Regions from separate parts of the Novosphingobium sp. PhB55 genome, predicted to be linked through region 2. Evidence: riboswitches for the same ligand, from Rfam matches in the RefSeq annotation. Region 2 holds a riboswitch; each other region holds the start of a gene.
What was found. A riboswitch is a leader RNA that binds a small molecule or an ion and turns the genes downstream of it on or off. The one in region 2 is predicted to bind cobalamin.

Region 1 (4,558 bases), on a different contig from region 2:
CCAGCTCGCAGTAATGGCTGCACTCGCGGAACAGCTCCTGCGGGTGGGTTTCCTGGAAATAGCCCGAGCCGATCTCGGGCGAAGGAATCTGGGCGGCGATGGCCAGCACCGGCACGCGGGAGCGGTGGCAGTCGAACAGGCCGTTGACGAGGTGCAGGTTGCCCGGCCCGCAGCTTCCCGCGCAGACCGCGATGCTGCCGGTCAGGTGAGCCTCGGCGCCGGCGGCGAAGGCGGCCACTTCCTCGTGGCGAACATGGATCCATTCGATCCGGCCATGGGCGCGGATGGCATCGGTCAGCCCGTTGAGGCTGTCACCGACCACGCCGTAGACTCGTTTGACACCGGCGGCTTCCAGCGTGGCAATGAATTGTTCGGCAACGTTCCTGGCCATGTTTCACCTCGTGTCGGGACATCGAATAGGGCACCGAAGGGTTCAAACCCCCCTCCTGGCGAAGGGTGCCCACGAAGCTGACAGTTTTCGGCGCCTGCGCAACCATGCCAAGGTATGAGGTGCCGTTCCCTCAGCTCCGCCCGATTGGGCTCTTTCGGGGTTTTTTCGCCCGGACGTGCGGGACTTGCGCCTTGCCGGGAAACCAAACGGCCCGTCGGCGCTTAGGCCCACATGGATGCAGCGGCGCAGATCGATGTGCAGGACCATGCACGGGAAGAGACGGGGCATCGCCCCCCGGGCAAGCGGCCGGACCGCACCCGTCTGCTGCGCATCCTGCGCAATGTGCTGATCGCGATCGTCGCGCTGGTCTTCGCGGCCTGGCTGGTCCTCTTCATCACCAAGGGCCGGTTCCTGAAGCACCCCTTCGAACGCATCGCCAGCTCGGCCGCCGGGCGGCAGGTGCGGGTGGGCGGAGACTTCCAGCTCTACTTCGCACCGCTGCGCATCAAGTTCCTGGCCGATGGCCTGAGCGTCTCCAACCCGGAATGGGCGGGCCGCCCGCAGATGTTCGCCGCCCGCCATATCGAGGCGCGGATCGCCCCGCTTTCATTGCTGTTCGGCCGTCGTCACGTTCATACGCTGGACCTTCAGGGCGGCGCCGTGGACCTCGAATGGGACAAGGCCCATGGCCGCAACAGCTGGACTTTCGGCAGCGGCGGCGGGGGCAAGCCCTTCGAGTTCCCCCGGATCGACCGCGCCACCATATCGGACACCCGCGTCCGCTATCTCGACCCGCAGATGCCGCTGCTTGCCAATCTCGTGGTCGATCCCGTCACTTCCACCGATGCCAGGATCGGCAAGGCGGTCTCGCTGCGCGGCGACGGCACCTTGCGCAGCACCCCGTTCCGCGTGAGCGCCCGGCTGCTCTCCCCCGACGCCACCGTCAATCGCGGCAGCAACGCGCTGGAACTCACGGCCTGGGCGGCGAACAACCAGGTCGACGTCTCGGGCACCCTCCCCTCCATCGCCGATTTCGAGGACGTGCCGCTCAAGGTCCGCGCCCGCGGGCGCGACTTGTCCGAACTGCTGGGCATCATCGACGTCGCCATTCCGCAGACCCGCCGCTACGCACTGAAAGCGCAGCTGGTGAAGGACGGGGAGACCTATCGCTTCACCGGCATGACCGGCACGTTCGGCCAGTCCGACCTTTCGGGCAAGCTGACGGTGACCAATGCCGAGCGGCTGCGGCTGGATGCCGTGCTGGCGACCAGGCGGCTGGACATCGTCGATGCCGCGCCGTTCATCGGCTACAACCCGGACATCGTGGCATCGAAAGGCGCCGTGGCCGCAGCCGCCGCCACCGGCGCGGGCGCCCAGCGCGTCCTGCCGGACGCCGCCCTGCCCGTGGAGACGATGCAGCGCTTCGACGCCGGGCTGGACTGGAAGGTCGGCGTGGTCCGCTCACGCAATGTGCCGGTGCAGAACATCGCCCTGAAGCTCTCGCTCGACCGGGGACGACTGGCCCTGTCGCCGCTGACATTCTCGATGGCGCGCGGCGATGTCGCCTCGGATCTGGTGTTCGACACGCGTCAGCGCCCCTCGGCCGTAAGCTACGATATTCGCCTCAAGTCCACGCCGATGGGCCGTCTGCTGGCCGGATACGGCGTGGTGGAATCAGGCACGACCGGCACGATCGGCGGTCGCATCAAGCTGGAAGGCCGCGGCGACACGATTCACGATTCGCTTGCTTCGGCATCGGGCCGGATCGCCTTCATCATGCCCCGCGGCACGTTCTGGACGCGCAACGTGCAGCTGGCCGAGCTGGACCTCGGCACGTTCGCCTCCAAGATGTTCGAGGGCAAGCTGAAGAAGCCCGTCCAGCTCAACTGCGGTCTGGTGGCCTTCACGGTGCGAGGCGGCACGGCGGCGGCCGACCCGATCCTGATCGACACGTCGAAGAACGTCATCACCGGGCGCGGCGGCTTCAGCTTCGACACCGAGGCGCTCGACATGGGCTTCCGCGCGGACGGCAAGAAGTTCAGCCTGTTTTCCGGGCAGTCGCCTGTCGGCATCGGCGGCCGCTTCGCCAAGCCCTCCCTCCAGGTGATCAGCCCGCAATTGCTCGGCCGCGCCGGAGTGGGTCTTGGACTGGCCGTGGCGGCGACGCCGGTGGCGGGCCTGCTTGCCTTTGTGGACGTGGGCGATGCCAAGTCCGCCGCCTGCGGCCCGGTGCTGTCGGGCGCCAATGCGCAGTCCCAGCGCACCGCCAAGGGCAAGCCGCGCGACGACGTCGGCTCCGGCCGTCCCAACAAGAACGACTGAGTTTCCTCCGCCGCGATAACTCCGCTCGGAACGGACGTGAACCGGAACGGGCGCGCTCTGGCCGGCTTCGCCCACACGAACACATCCCGCTTGCACAGGGCGCACGCCCCGGCTAGCTCATCGCGTCCGCCATTTCCGCAAGGAGGGCGGGTAATGATCGCGCTGGTGCCTCGAAAGAGGCTTAATAGGGAACACGGTGAGAGAGGCTTCCTCTTGAATCCGAGGCTGTCCCTGCAACTGTAAGCGGTGAGCGCGATGCACATCACGCGGCGGGGCAATGCCCCCTGCCGCAGCCACTGGGCCGGACGCTAAATCCTGCGAGGCCTGGGAAGGCCGTGCATCGAGCGATGACCCGTGAGCCAGGAGACCTGCCAGCGTACGGTCGCTCTTGCTTTGGTCCAGGGGATGGCCGGGGCACGGTGATTTTTCCGTCTGAGCGACGAACCAGCGGCAAGGGCCGCACGGTGCGCTGAGCGGTCGTCCCGAATCCGGGCGCCCGGCCGGTCGGTGCGCCGGTCGTTCGCGGGCCTGGGTTCGGGAGCGGCAGACCCTTGCCAAAAGCTCGCTTGGCGCCCGGCAGGGGAATGAAATGAAGATCGCAACCGTTTCGCACGCGGCGCTTGCCGCGGCGCTGACTCTCGCCTGCGCCGCGCAGGCCCGAGCCGCGGATGGCGGGAACGTCGAAGGCCGGGAAGCCGATGCCGCAGAGGCGGATGGCCCTTCGATCGTCGTCACCGGGCAGAGCCTGGAAGAGACGCTGCCGCAGGAACTCTCCCGCTACGGCAACGACGTCGTCACCGTCGATGAACGGCAGATCCGCAACAGCGGCGCGGTGGACGTGACCAAGGCGCTGGACCAGGTACCCGGCCTCTACGTGCGCGGCCGCAATGGCCCGTTCACTTACGTAGACGTCTCGCTGCAGGGTTCGCGCACGCAGGACGTGCTCTGGACGATGGACGGCATCCGCCTCAACAACCGCCTGTACGGCAGCACCTCGCCCAACGACACTCTGCCCGCCAGCATGATCGAGCGGATCGAGGTCCTGCGCGGCGGAGAGAGCCTGTTCTACGGCACCCAGGCTTCGGCCGGAGTGATCAACGTGGTGACGCGCAGCTTTTCCGACGATCCGGGCGGCCAAGTCAATGCCTCGGTCGACAGCTGGGGCGGCACGACCCTGGACGGCTATGCGCGCGGCGCCCTGGGCGACCACCGCTTCGTGGCCTATGCCTCGCACAATCGCTCGGAAGGCTACCTGCCCTACAGCGCCTATCAGCCCAGCCTCACCGACCGGCACCTCGGCTACGACTTGTGGTCGGCCGGGCTCAAGTACCAGTACGCGCTGGCGCCGGATCTCACGCTCATCGCGCAGTACCAGCATACCGAGGCGAAGCTCGACAACCTATCCCCCACCCGCATTCGCGAGAGCCGCAACGACCGGAACGAGGAAGTGGCCAGCCTGCGGCTCGACTACACCGGCAGCGACAGTGTGCAGTTCTTCCTGAAAGGCTATTTCCACGACTGGAAGACCGCCTACATCCAGATCCGCAATTCGCTGCCCGACCATCAGCCCCAGGTGATCTACCCAGCCGGCACCTTCTGGGGCTATCGCGACTGGGGAGGCAGCGCGGTGATGAAGCTGCATCTGCACCCCGGCCTGGAATACCTGCTGGGCTACGACTTCCAGAACTTCAGCGGCCGGGACGACGTGCTGCTGATCGCGCCGACCAGCGAGCAGGTCCACGCCGGGATCCTGCAGCTTCGCACCACCGACGAGATCTCGTCGAAGGGCCGCCTGGCGGCGGGCCTGCGCTACAATCGCACGGACGGCGCGCGCAAGACGATCTG
Region 2 (4,558 bases):
TGTAGATGCCGTGCGCCTGGGCGAGCGATGCGGGTGCGAGCAGCAGAGCGGTGAGGATCGCGGCTTTCATGGCAGTCTTCATCATGCACATCCTTGCTTGAGTTCGGCGAACGAGACGGGTCTTGCCGGCCATCACAGGCCGACCGTGATGCTGGCGATCGCGCTGAGCGGGGCGCCGGGATAGAGATTGCTGCCGAAGCCGCGCTCGGCGTATTTCTTGTCGAACAGGTTGTTGACGTTGGCCTGCAGCTTCACGTTCTCGGCCAGCGGATAGTAGGCCAGCAGGTTCACCGTTGCGTAAGAGCGGATGTAAGGCGCGGTCGCCGCAGTGCCGGCGATGCGCCCACCGACGTAAGTGACGCCAGCACCCGCGCCGAGCCCCTTGAGTGCGCCTTCCTGCACTTCGTAGACGTTGAGCAGGCTGGCCGAATGGCGCGGCGTGTTGGGCAGGCGTTGGCCCAGCCGCAGGCGATTGTCCCTGGTCACTTCGGCATCGGCGAAGACATAGCCGCCCACGATCCGCCATGCCCTGGTCAGGTTGCCCGTGATCGAGAAGTCGAAGCCCCGGCTGCGCACTTCGCCGGCGGCGATACTGTAATCCAGATTGTCCGGGTCAGTGGTCGCGACGTTCTGCTTGGTGGTGTGGAACAGCGCCGCTGTCGCGCTCAGCCTGCCGTCCAGCAGTTCCAGCTTCACACCGGCCTCGTAGCTGGTGCCGCGTTCCGGCGCGATGACATTGCCGTTCACGTCCGCTGCGGTATTGGGCTTGTTGGAGCGGGCATAGCTGCCGTAGACCGAAACTTGCGGGGCCAGCACGAAGACCGTCCCAAGGCGCGGCGTAAATACCGTCTGCTTGAACGCAGAAGTGACCCCGCTGCGCAAATTCAGGTTGTCGCTCTCGTATCGCTCCAGTCGTCCGCCGACCAGCAGCTTCAGCCAGGGTAGCAATGACACCTGGTCCTGGGCGTAGCCCGCGAATGTGCGCGTCTGGGTGCGGATGCTGGTGAAGGTACCGTTCAGCCGCGGGATTGCGGAGCCATAGACCGGCGCGAAGATGTCCAGCGTGAAGGGCGACAGCGTGGGGCTCGAATTGCGGATGACCTCGGTATAGTGGAAGGCCTCGAACTCGGCGCCCAGCAGCACTTCGTGCTCGACGCTGCCGGTGGCGAACTGGCCGGTCAGGTTCACCTGTGCATCCAGATCGCGCCACCGCAAGGTACGCTCGCTATAAGTGCGCACCAGGGTGCGGCCATCTGCGCGCAGACTGGAGGCCTGGATGCCGGGGCCGCCCAACTCGCCATTGTAATACTGGGCGCCCGCCCGCAGCTTCCAGTCGGGCGCCAGCTTGTATCCCGCGACGATGCTGCCAAGGCCATTGCGCACGCGCCACCGGCCGACGGACGGCTCGCCGAAGAACCGTGAAGCGGGAATGGCGATGTCGAGCTGGTTGCTGAAGGCGGGATTGCCGCGGTCCAGCGGGGTCTTCACCTGCACGAACTCGCTGCTGAGAGTGAACGTCAGGTCCGGCGAGGCATCCCAGGCGACGACCGGCGCAACCACGATGCGGTCGGACTGGACATGATCGCGGAAGCTGTCGCCACCTTCCACGGCCGCGCCGAGGCGGTAGCGCACGGTCCTTGCCCTATCGATGGGACCGGTGGCATCGACCGTTCCGCGCCAACCGCCGAAGCTGTCGATCCGGCCGCTGACGGTCTGGGCCATCCTGTCGGCAGGTACGCGCGAAACGATGTTGAACGTGCCGCCCGGATCTCCGCGACCATACAGCAGGGCAGCGGGGCCACGCAGCACCTCCACGCGCTCGACGGCGATGGAGTCCGGTGCCGGCGGATAGCCGCGGTTCATCGGAAAACCGTTGCGGAAGTATTCCGAGGTTGTGAAACCACGCAAGTTGTAGTCGGTGAGACCGGTGCCCCCGAAGTTGTTGCCGCGCGTGATGCCGCCGGCATAGGCTAGCACGTCCTCGACACGGTTCGCTTGCAGATCGTCGACCACCTGCCGCGTCAGCACGGTCACGGACTGCGGCACTTCGAGTAAGGGCGTGTCCGTGCGCGTCGCGCTGCTGGAGCGGGTTACGTTGTAAGCCCCGGTCTTGCCCGTGACGACGATCGTATTGTCGGCGGGCTCGGTCTCGGCAGCAACCGCCATCGTGGGAACCGCCGATAGTACGAGGCTTCCTGAAAGCAGCGCGGTCTTGGTACTCTGTCTCAATGCAATCCCCCGGGGCGTCGAGCAACACCGGGCAGGAGGCGTCCGCGCGAACGGTCGGCGCGCGCGGTGGCCGGACACCCCAAAAGGCGGCTGACGCACGACACCGATGCGGCCTCCGCCGCATTCTCGTCGCTCAGACGGAGAAAACTGACCGTGCCAAGACCATCCCCTGGGTCAGGCAAGAGCGACCGGTGCGACGGCAGGTCTCCTGGCTTGCGGGTCATAGCTTGATGCACGGCCTTCCCAGGCCTCGCAGGATTTAGCGTCCGGCCCAGTGGCTGGCGGCTCGGGCATTTCCCGTCCGCACATGTGCATCGCGCTCGCCGCTCACAGTTGCAGGGACAGCCTCGGATTCAAAGGCGCAGAGCCCTTTCACCGTGTTCCCTTTTAAGCCTTTTTCAAGGCACCGACGCGATCAGCCCGGGAGCTGAAGCGCCCAGGCGCGGTTGGCGATATCTGTGATGATCTCAATTCGCAATAGCATAACGCTGCCTGGAATGTCGGTATCCGTCGGCGGCGATGCTTTCGGGAATGATCGTCTGGGCGAACGACGGGTTTCCAACTCACTGCTCGCGATAGCGCAGCGCTTCAGACATGGTCTCACGTTGCATTATTGAATTTCACTCAGTGCTGCATGTTCATCTTTCAGGCTAATGGATGATGGCGCCCGCGCCTAGATGGTGGCCATGACGTTTTCGTTGCCATGCCCACCGGCCTTACGCCGCCTCGATGCGCAAATTGGCGCGCTGCCTACCAGGCGCATGGCGCCTGAAGCCAATGGCCTTCTCAAAGACAAAGCTCACGGTCGAAGGGCTCGCTTCCCAATGGAGACATCCCATGCCCAGACATGAGCGGTTCGGACACCAGGTCTGGCACCAGGCCTAGGCGTCTTCAGGAACCACCCGGCGCTCCATTCTTCAACTCTCTGCCGGCGCAGCTGCACCTGGCTTCCTTCCCATCACCATCCCATTCGCGGAGGCACAAGACATGTCCAACGGCACAGATAATTTCTACGTGAGTGACCGCGTCACGATCGAGAAAGTCACCTTCAGAAACCAATACGGCATGACCGTCGCCGGCAATTTCTTCATGGCCGACGATCTGGATCGAGGCCGCCGCCACGGCGCCCTTGTCGTCGGCCATCCAATGGGCGCGGTGAAGGAGCAGAGCGCGAACCTCTATGCCACCAGGATGGCGGAGCAGGGCTTCGTCACCAATTGATCAGGCGCCCCAGCGAGCGGTGCCTCTGCCGTGCTGCCGAGCATCGACATGGCACGCAGCAACAGATCCGCGCATTCAAGGTAAAAGCATGCATGTTTCGATAACCACGACCGCGGATGACGCGGGGCCCGGCGCTGCACCATGGAGTGCAGTTCTGGCAATGACACTGTGTGCATTCGTGCTGGTGTCGTCGGAGTTTCTTCCGGTCAGCCTCCTTACCCCGATGGCGCGCGACATGATCGTCAGCGAAGGGCAGGCCGGACAGGCCATTGCCGCGTCCGGTCTGTTCGCTGTTCTGACCAGCCTTTCGATATCGTCGCTCACGCGCAAGCTCGATCGCAAGCTTGTGATCCTGTGGTTGACGGGGCTTATGATCGTATCCGGCGCCATCGTCGCCTTCGCCCCGAGCTATCCGGTGCTGCTGGCCGGGCGGGCCGTTCTCGGAATCGCAATCGGCGGTTGCTGGTCTATGTCGACGGCAGTGCTCATGCGCATCTCGAATGGAGCGTTTCTTCCACGGGCCATCGCGACGCTTCAGGGCGGCAGTGCATTGGCGACGGCCGTGGCGGCGCCGATGGGCAGTTTGCTCGGCTCTGTCGTGGGCTGGCGCGGCGCATTTTTCTGTCTTGTTCCGCTCGCGGCGCTGGCGCTGATATGGCAGGCAGTCAGCCTCCCCAGGCTCCCTGCGCAGCACGGATCGCGGCAAGCGAGCGTCATCACCCTTTTGAGCAAGCCCGGCATTTTCATCGGACTGATCGCCGTAGCTGTCCTGTTCATGGGGCAGTTCGCCCTCTTCACCTACCTGCGCCCGTTCCTCGAAACCGTCACACATGTCGACATATCCTGGCTATCGATCATCCTGCTGCTGATCGGCCTGTCGGGTCTTGCCGGAACGGCCGCCATAGGGCCGCTCGTCGCAATGAACCTGCGCAGGGTGCTCGTGGTCATACCGGCCTTGATGGCTGGCGTGGCCCTTGCATTGGCAAGCTTCGGTGGCTCGTTCTGGCCGACCGTCCTGCTGCTTGCGGCATGGGGCCTGATTGCCACACCGGCGCCGGTAGGATGGTTTACCTGGCTCTCTCAGGTGCTTCCCGATGATGCCGAGGCC
Region 3 (4,558 bases), on a different contig from region 2:
CCATGATGCTTGCTTGTCCTTCCCAAAGGCGGGACCAACGGACGAAAAGGCGGCCTGCTTTGTCCCGCTAAGGCAGGTGCCGGTGTTCAACGAAGGGCGGCCTACGCCCCCCGAACCGACATTGCAACCGGGAAAAGCCCGCGCGAAGGGCAGGCAGGCGAGTTTTTACTGATAATAGTTCGCAATTGCAATAGTGAGCGAAAATGCGCAGGAAACGGCGCCCTGAGCCAGGGCGGTGCGGACGTTTCACGCAACAGACCGGGCGCAGATTGCATCCTCCGGATGCTCTCCCGAGGGTGGCTCACTGTCTCGCACGTCCGGATGACAGGCAAGCGTCGCAGGGTGCGAGTCGGCCCGGATGAGGGGCGGGCGGTCGCGGCATGGCTTCTTATAGGGAGCGTAGGCGTACCGGCCGTGTCGTGCCTTTTTCCAAATGTTGCGGCTTGCAGATCCTGCGGGCGGCGCTTGCCGAGGCGCGCTGTTGCGGACACTGTCCGCCTTCGTGCCGATCGCTCCTCCGTGACGGGCCGCCATGGCCTCGTCGCGCAATCGCTGGACTGACTTGCTTGCTGAAACCGCCCGGAAAGACGACCTCCAGCCCTTTCAGCCCGCGGGCGCGCCTGCGGAGTTTCCTGTTCGCGGGGCGCGGGCTGCGCTGGCTGGTGCGGGACGAGCACAATGCCCGGTTGCACCTGGCGGCCTCGCTGGGCGTGGTGGTCGCCGGGTTCTGGCTGGAGATTTCCGCCGCCGACTGGCGCTGGCTCGTGCTGGCCATGGCGCTGGTATGGCTGGCGGAGGCGTTCAACACCGCGGTCGAGGGGCTGTGCGACCGCATCCATCCGGAGTTCGACCCCGCCATTGGCCGGATCAAGGATCTGGGGGCCGGCGGCGTGCTGGTCGCTTCGATCGCCGCGGCCCTGATCGGGGTGCTGACCCTGGGACCGCCGCTGCTGGCCCGCCTGTTCTAGCGACTGGCAGGGCCTGAAGGCGGGGGGCAGGGCCTGAAGGCGGTTGGCCGGTTTCAGTCGTTCCTGGCGATCCGTCCGGCGAAGGCGTCGGCCATGCGGCGGTCGAGCTGGCGGCAGATGGCGATCCAGCGGGTGCATTCGCCGTCGTTGCCCGCAAGGCGCGCGGCGGCGGCATGGGCGCGGGCGTGGGCGGCGGCGGACAGGCCATGGCGGGCGAAGTGGCGCAGCGCTTCGGCCAGGATGCGCTGGTGCGGCGTGTCCGTGGTCGCCGTCGCGACCGGCTCGCGGCGGAGGCCGCCGCGCAGGCCGGCGCCGTTGTCGTTCACCGCGCAGAGCGGAACCGACGGGCACAGCGCTCGCACCATCACCGGGCAGGAGACGTCCCGGGCGGCGGAAAAGCGGATTGCCATGGTAAAGCGAACCTCTTGTTGGAAACGCTCGGGGGCTTGGCGTCTCTCCCGGTATTATAGGATGAAGCCGCTAAGTCTTGGTGTGGGGCTATGGTTGCTGAAACCTTGCAGTCGTTCCCGTGCCGAATTGATGAAAGCGCCGGATCGCTAAAGGCGCCAACTTGCCGTCAGCGGGCCTGCTCCTGACGCGGCTGGGCGATCCACTTGCCCGAATTGGCATATTCCGGGCGCACGCCCTGGGTCTCGGGCAAGTTGCTGGCCTTGTAGAGCGACTCGCCCCCGCGTTCCCGCACGTCGCTGGCATAGACGGGCGCGCGCTCCGCACCCGTGGAAGGGGTGGCGGAGGGCATGGCGGGCGAAGGCGCAGCGGCCTGCCCGGGGCGGAGCGCCTCGGCGGTGCCGAAGCTGCGCTGCACGGCCAGCGGGTCCAGCGCGGCGGTGGCGAGGGCCGAGGCGGCGGACTCGTCGCGGCGATGCGGGGCGGCCAGCGGCTCGCCGCCGAAATAGGCGAAGCGGAACGCGGCAGGGCGGCCCGCGGCGCCGTTGAAGGCATAGAAGCGATGGGCGCCGATCGTGGTCAGATAGTGCAGGCTCGGGGCCCAGTAGGGATTGACCTGGATCGTGTGATAATGCGTCGCCAGCCCGATCGGCGTATAGACTTCGCCGGACAGCGCGGCGCGGGCGACGGATTCGGCACGCTGCCAGAAGAAGCGCTGCGGCGCGCGGGCCAGCGATCCGTCGCAGGCGAAGGAGAACTGGCAGCCGGTCGGCCGCTCCGAACCCTGATAGACGACGCCGCAGACGGTCTTGGGATAGGCCGGATGGGCCACGCGGTTGAGCACGACCTGGGCCACGGCGCGCTGGCCGCCGTCGGGCTCGCTGGCGGCTTCGTAATAGATCGCCGCCGTCAGGCACTGGAGCGCGCGGCTGCGGTCCACCCCGGAATTGTCGATCCGCAGGGCGCGGGCGACCGGGCCGGGGCCGCCGGTTCCGTCATCCGCGTCGGAATGGATGCCTTCGCCTATCTTGAGCACGGGCTGTTCGGCTTCGAGATAATAATAGGCAGAGCCGGGGAAGCTGGCGCCGGCCTGCTCGAACGGCATGGGCAGAACGGGGGCGCCGCCGGTTTCCGTCCCGGAGGCGGTGAGGCGGTCCCAGGCTTCGGCCGGGGCGAAGGAAGGCGCGGCGAAGGCAGGCAGGGCCACGGCGACGAGCGCGGCCGAGCCGAGCGTCCAGCGCCGCCGCCTGCGTTGCAGCCGCTTGCGTCCGCCGCGCACGAAATGGCCCTGGAAGTCGCGCGGGCGCGGCTCCCAGGTTTCGGTGCAGGCAGGAAGGGCGGCAGCGGTCACTCGGGTCCTTTCGGCGCATCGTCGGCCAGCGCGGATTTCGCGTTCCATCGGGTCATCGCGCATCTTGCGCCTAACCTGCTTTGCCGGGCGCGGCATCCCTGGAAATCGGCGCGTCCCGAAGCGGTACAGCGGGCAGCGATAGGCTGAATCGCTTAAGAGTTTGTTTGCGATCTTCCCCGGCGATACCGCCGCGCCGCCCTTTGCGCCGCTTGCCAATCCCCCCACTGCCCAGTATCGGCACTCGCGACGTCATGGGTGGCCCGGAGCCGGGCCCCGGGTTTCGTGAAAAGGAACCCTGGTGGGAATTTCGGCGCAAGTCCGAAGCTGCCCCCGCAACTGTAACCGGGGAGCGCCCCTGCCACGCTATGCCACTGGGTCACACCGGGAAGGCGGCAGGCGGCGCGAAGATCCGGGAGCCAGGAGACCTGCCTTTGACGGTCGTTCCGCAGCCGGGCGGGGTGTCCCGGCATGCAGCGAGCACGCGCATGAGGAAAAGCGCGCGTCTCCGCCATGGACGGCAAAGTCGTTCAGGTTGGAGGAATACGCGTGAAGTACCTGTTTCTGCTGGGGACGGCCCTTGCCGTCTCGACCCCCGCTTTCGCGGATGAAGCCGCAATCGATAGTATCGTCGTCACCGCGACGCGCACCGAAACCCCCACCAGCGAGATCGGCCAGTCCGTCTCGGTCATCACCCGCGAGGATATCGAGCGCACCCAGGCGGTCACCGCGACCGACATCCTGGCCCGCCTGCCGGGTGTGACTTTTGCCCAGTCGGGCGGTTTCGGCCAGCCGGCCAGCGTGTTCATCCGCGGCGCCGAGAACGCGCAGAGCCTCGTGCTGATCGACGGCGTGCGCATCAACGATCCCGGCGACGTGGGCGGCGGCTTCGACTTCGGCAGCCTGACCGTCGGCCAGTTCGACCGCATCGAAGTGGTGCGCGGATCGTCCGGCGTGCTCTGGGGCAGCCGCGCGATCGGCGGCGTCATCAACCTCATCACCGCGCGCCCGACCGAGCAGTGGACCGCGCGCGGCCAAGCCGAATACGGCTGGCGCGACCAGAAGCAGCTCGGCGCCTCGGCGGCGGGCAAGGTCGGTCCGGTGGGCCTGACGCTGGGCGGCAACTGGCTCAAGGGCGACGGCTACTCCGCTTTCGACGAGCGCCTCGGCGGCCAGGAGAAGGACGGCTTCGAGAGCAAGAGCGCCAACGCCCGCGCCGAAGTGGAGCTGGTGAGCGGTCTTACCGCCGATGCCGGGACGTACTGGACCAAGGCCAATTACGATTACGACAACACCGGCGCCGATGCCCTGAACGTGGGCATGAAGCGCGACACCGTGGGCTATGCCAACTTGCGCTACAAGGAGCTGGACGGCCGCCTCAGCGCGCGCCTGGGCTATGGCCTCACCGATACGCGCCGCATCTCGGACGATGCCGTCTTCGGTCCCTATACCACCAATGGCCGCGCCGACCGTTTCGAGGGTCAGGTCTCCTACACCCCCATCGACATGGCCAGCATTCTCGTCGGTGCCGAGACGGAGAAGCAGAAGTTCTCCGACAATTACGGCTCGAAGGATTCGACCTCGATCGACAGCTACTTCGGCATGCTGACCCTGCGCCCCGTCACCGGGCTGACGCTGAACGGCGGCCTGCGCTATGACGACAATTCGGACTTCGGCCACAAGACCACCTTCTCGGCCAACGGTGCCTGGGTGATCGGCGGCAGCGAGGAAGCGCCGATCCTGCGCGCCAGCTACGGAGAGGGCTTCAAGGCGCCGTCGCTCTACCAGCTCTATTCCAATTCCGGCTTCCGCGCGCTCGATCCCGAGACGTCGA

Region 1: linked by a shared signal. The riboswitch ahead of EDF57_RS24775 (TonB-dependent receptor) and the one ahead of EDF57_RS21545 (TonB-dependent siderophore receptor) in region 2 are both predicted to bind cobalamin.
Region 3: linked by a shared signal. The riboswitch ahead of EDF57_RS16575 (TonB-dependent receptor) and the one ahead of EDF57_RS21545 (TonB-dependent siderophore receptor) in region 2 are both predicted to bind cobalamin.

The regions. Positions count from the first base shown of each region.
Region 1 covers NZ_SODQ01000016.1:14,575-19,132, reverse strand. The annotation lists gene poxB (ubiquinone-dependent pyruvate dehydrogenase) at 1-391, opposite strand, end outside; gene EDF57_RS24780 (AsmA family protein) at 623-2,713, shown strand; cobalamin riboswitch at 2,860-3,104, shown strand; gene EDF57_RS24775 (TonB-dependent receptor) at 3,303-4,558, shown strand, end outside.
Region 2 covers NZ_SODQ01000009.1:28,758-33,315, forward strand. The annotation lists gene EDF57_RS21540 (DUF4198 domain-containing protein) at 1-82, opposite strand, end outside; gene EDF57_RS21545 (TonB-dependent siderophore receptor) at 133-2,166, opposite strand; cobalamin riboswitch at 2,410-2,655, opposite strand; gene EDF57_RS21550 (alpha/beta hydrolase) at 3,217-3,450, shown strand; gene EDF57_RS21555 (MFS transporter) at 3,611-4,558, shown strand, end outside.
Region 3 covers NZ_SODQ01000006.1:268,881-273,438, reverse strand. The annotation lists gene mdh (malate dehydrogenase) at 1-4, opposite strand, end outside; gene EDF57_RS16590 (diacylglycerol kinase family protein) at 567-968, shown strand; gene EDF57_RS16585 (hypothetical protein) at 1,022-1,378, opposite strand; gene EDF57_RS16580 (cell wall hydrolase) at 1,546-2,727, opposite strand; cobalamin riboswitch at 2,999-3,175, shown strand; gene EDF57_RS16575 (TonB-dependent receptor) at 3,274-4,558, shown strand, end outside.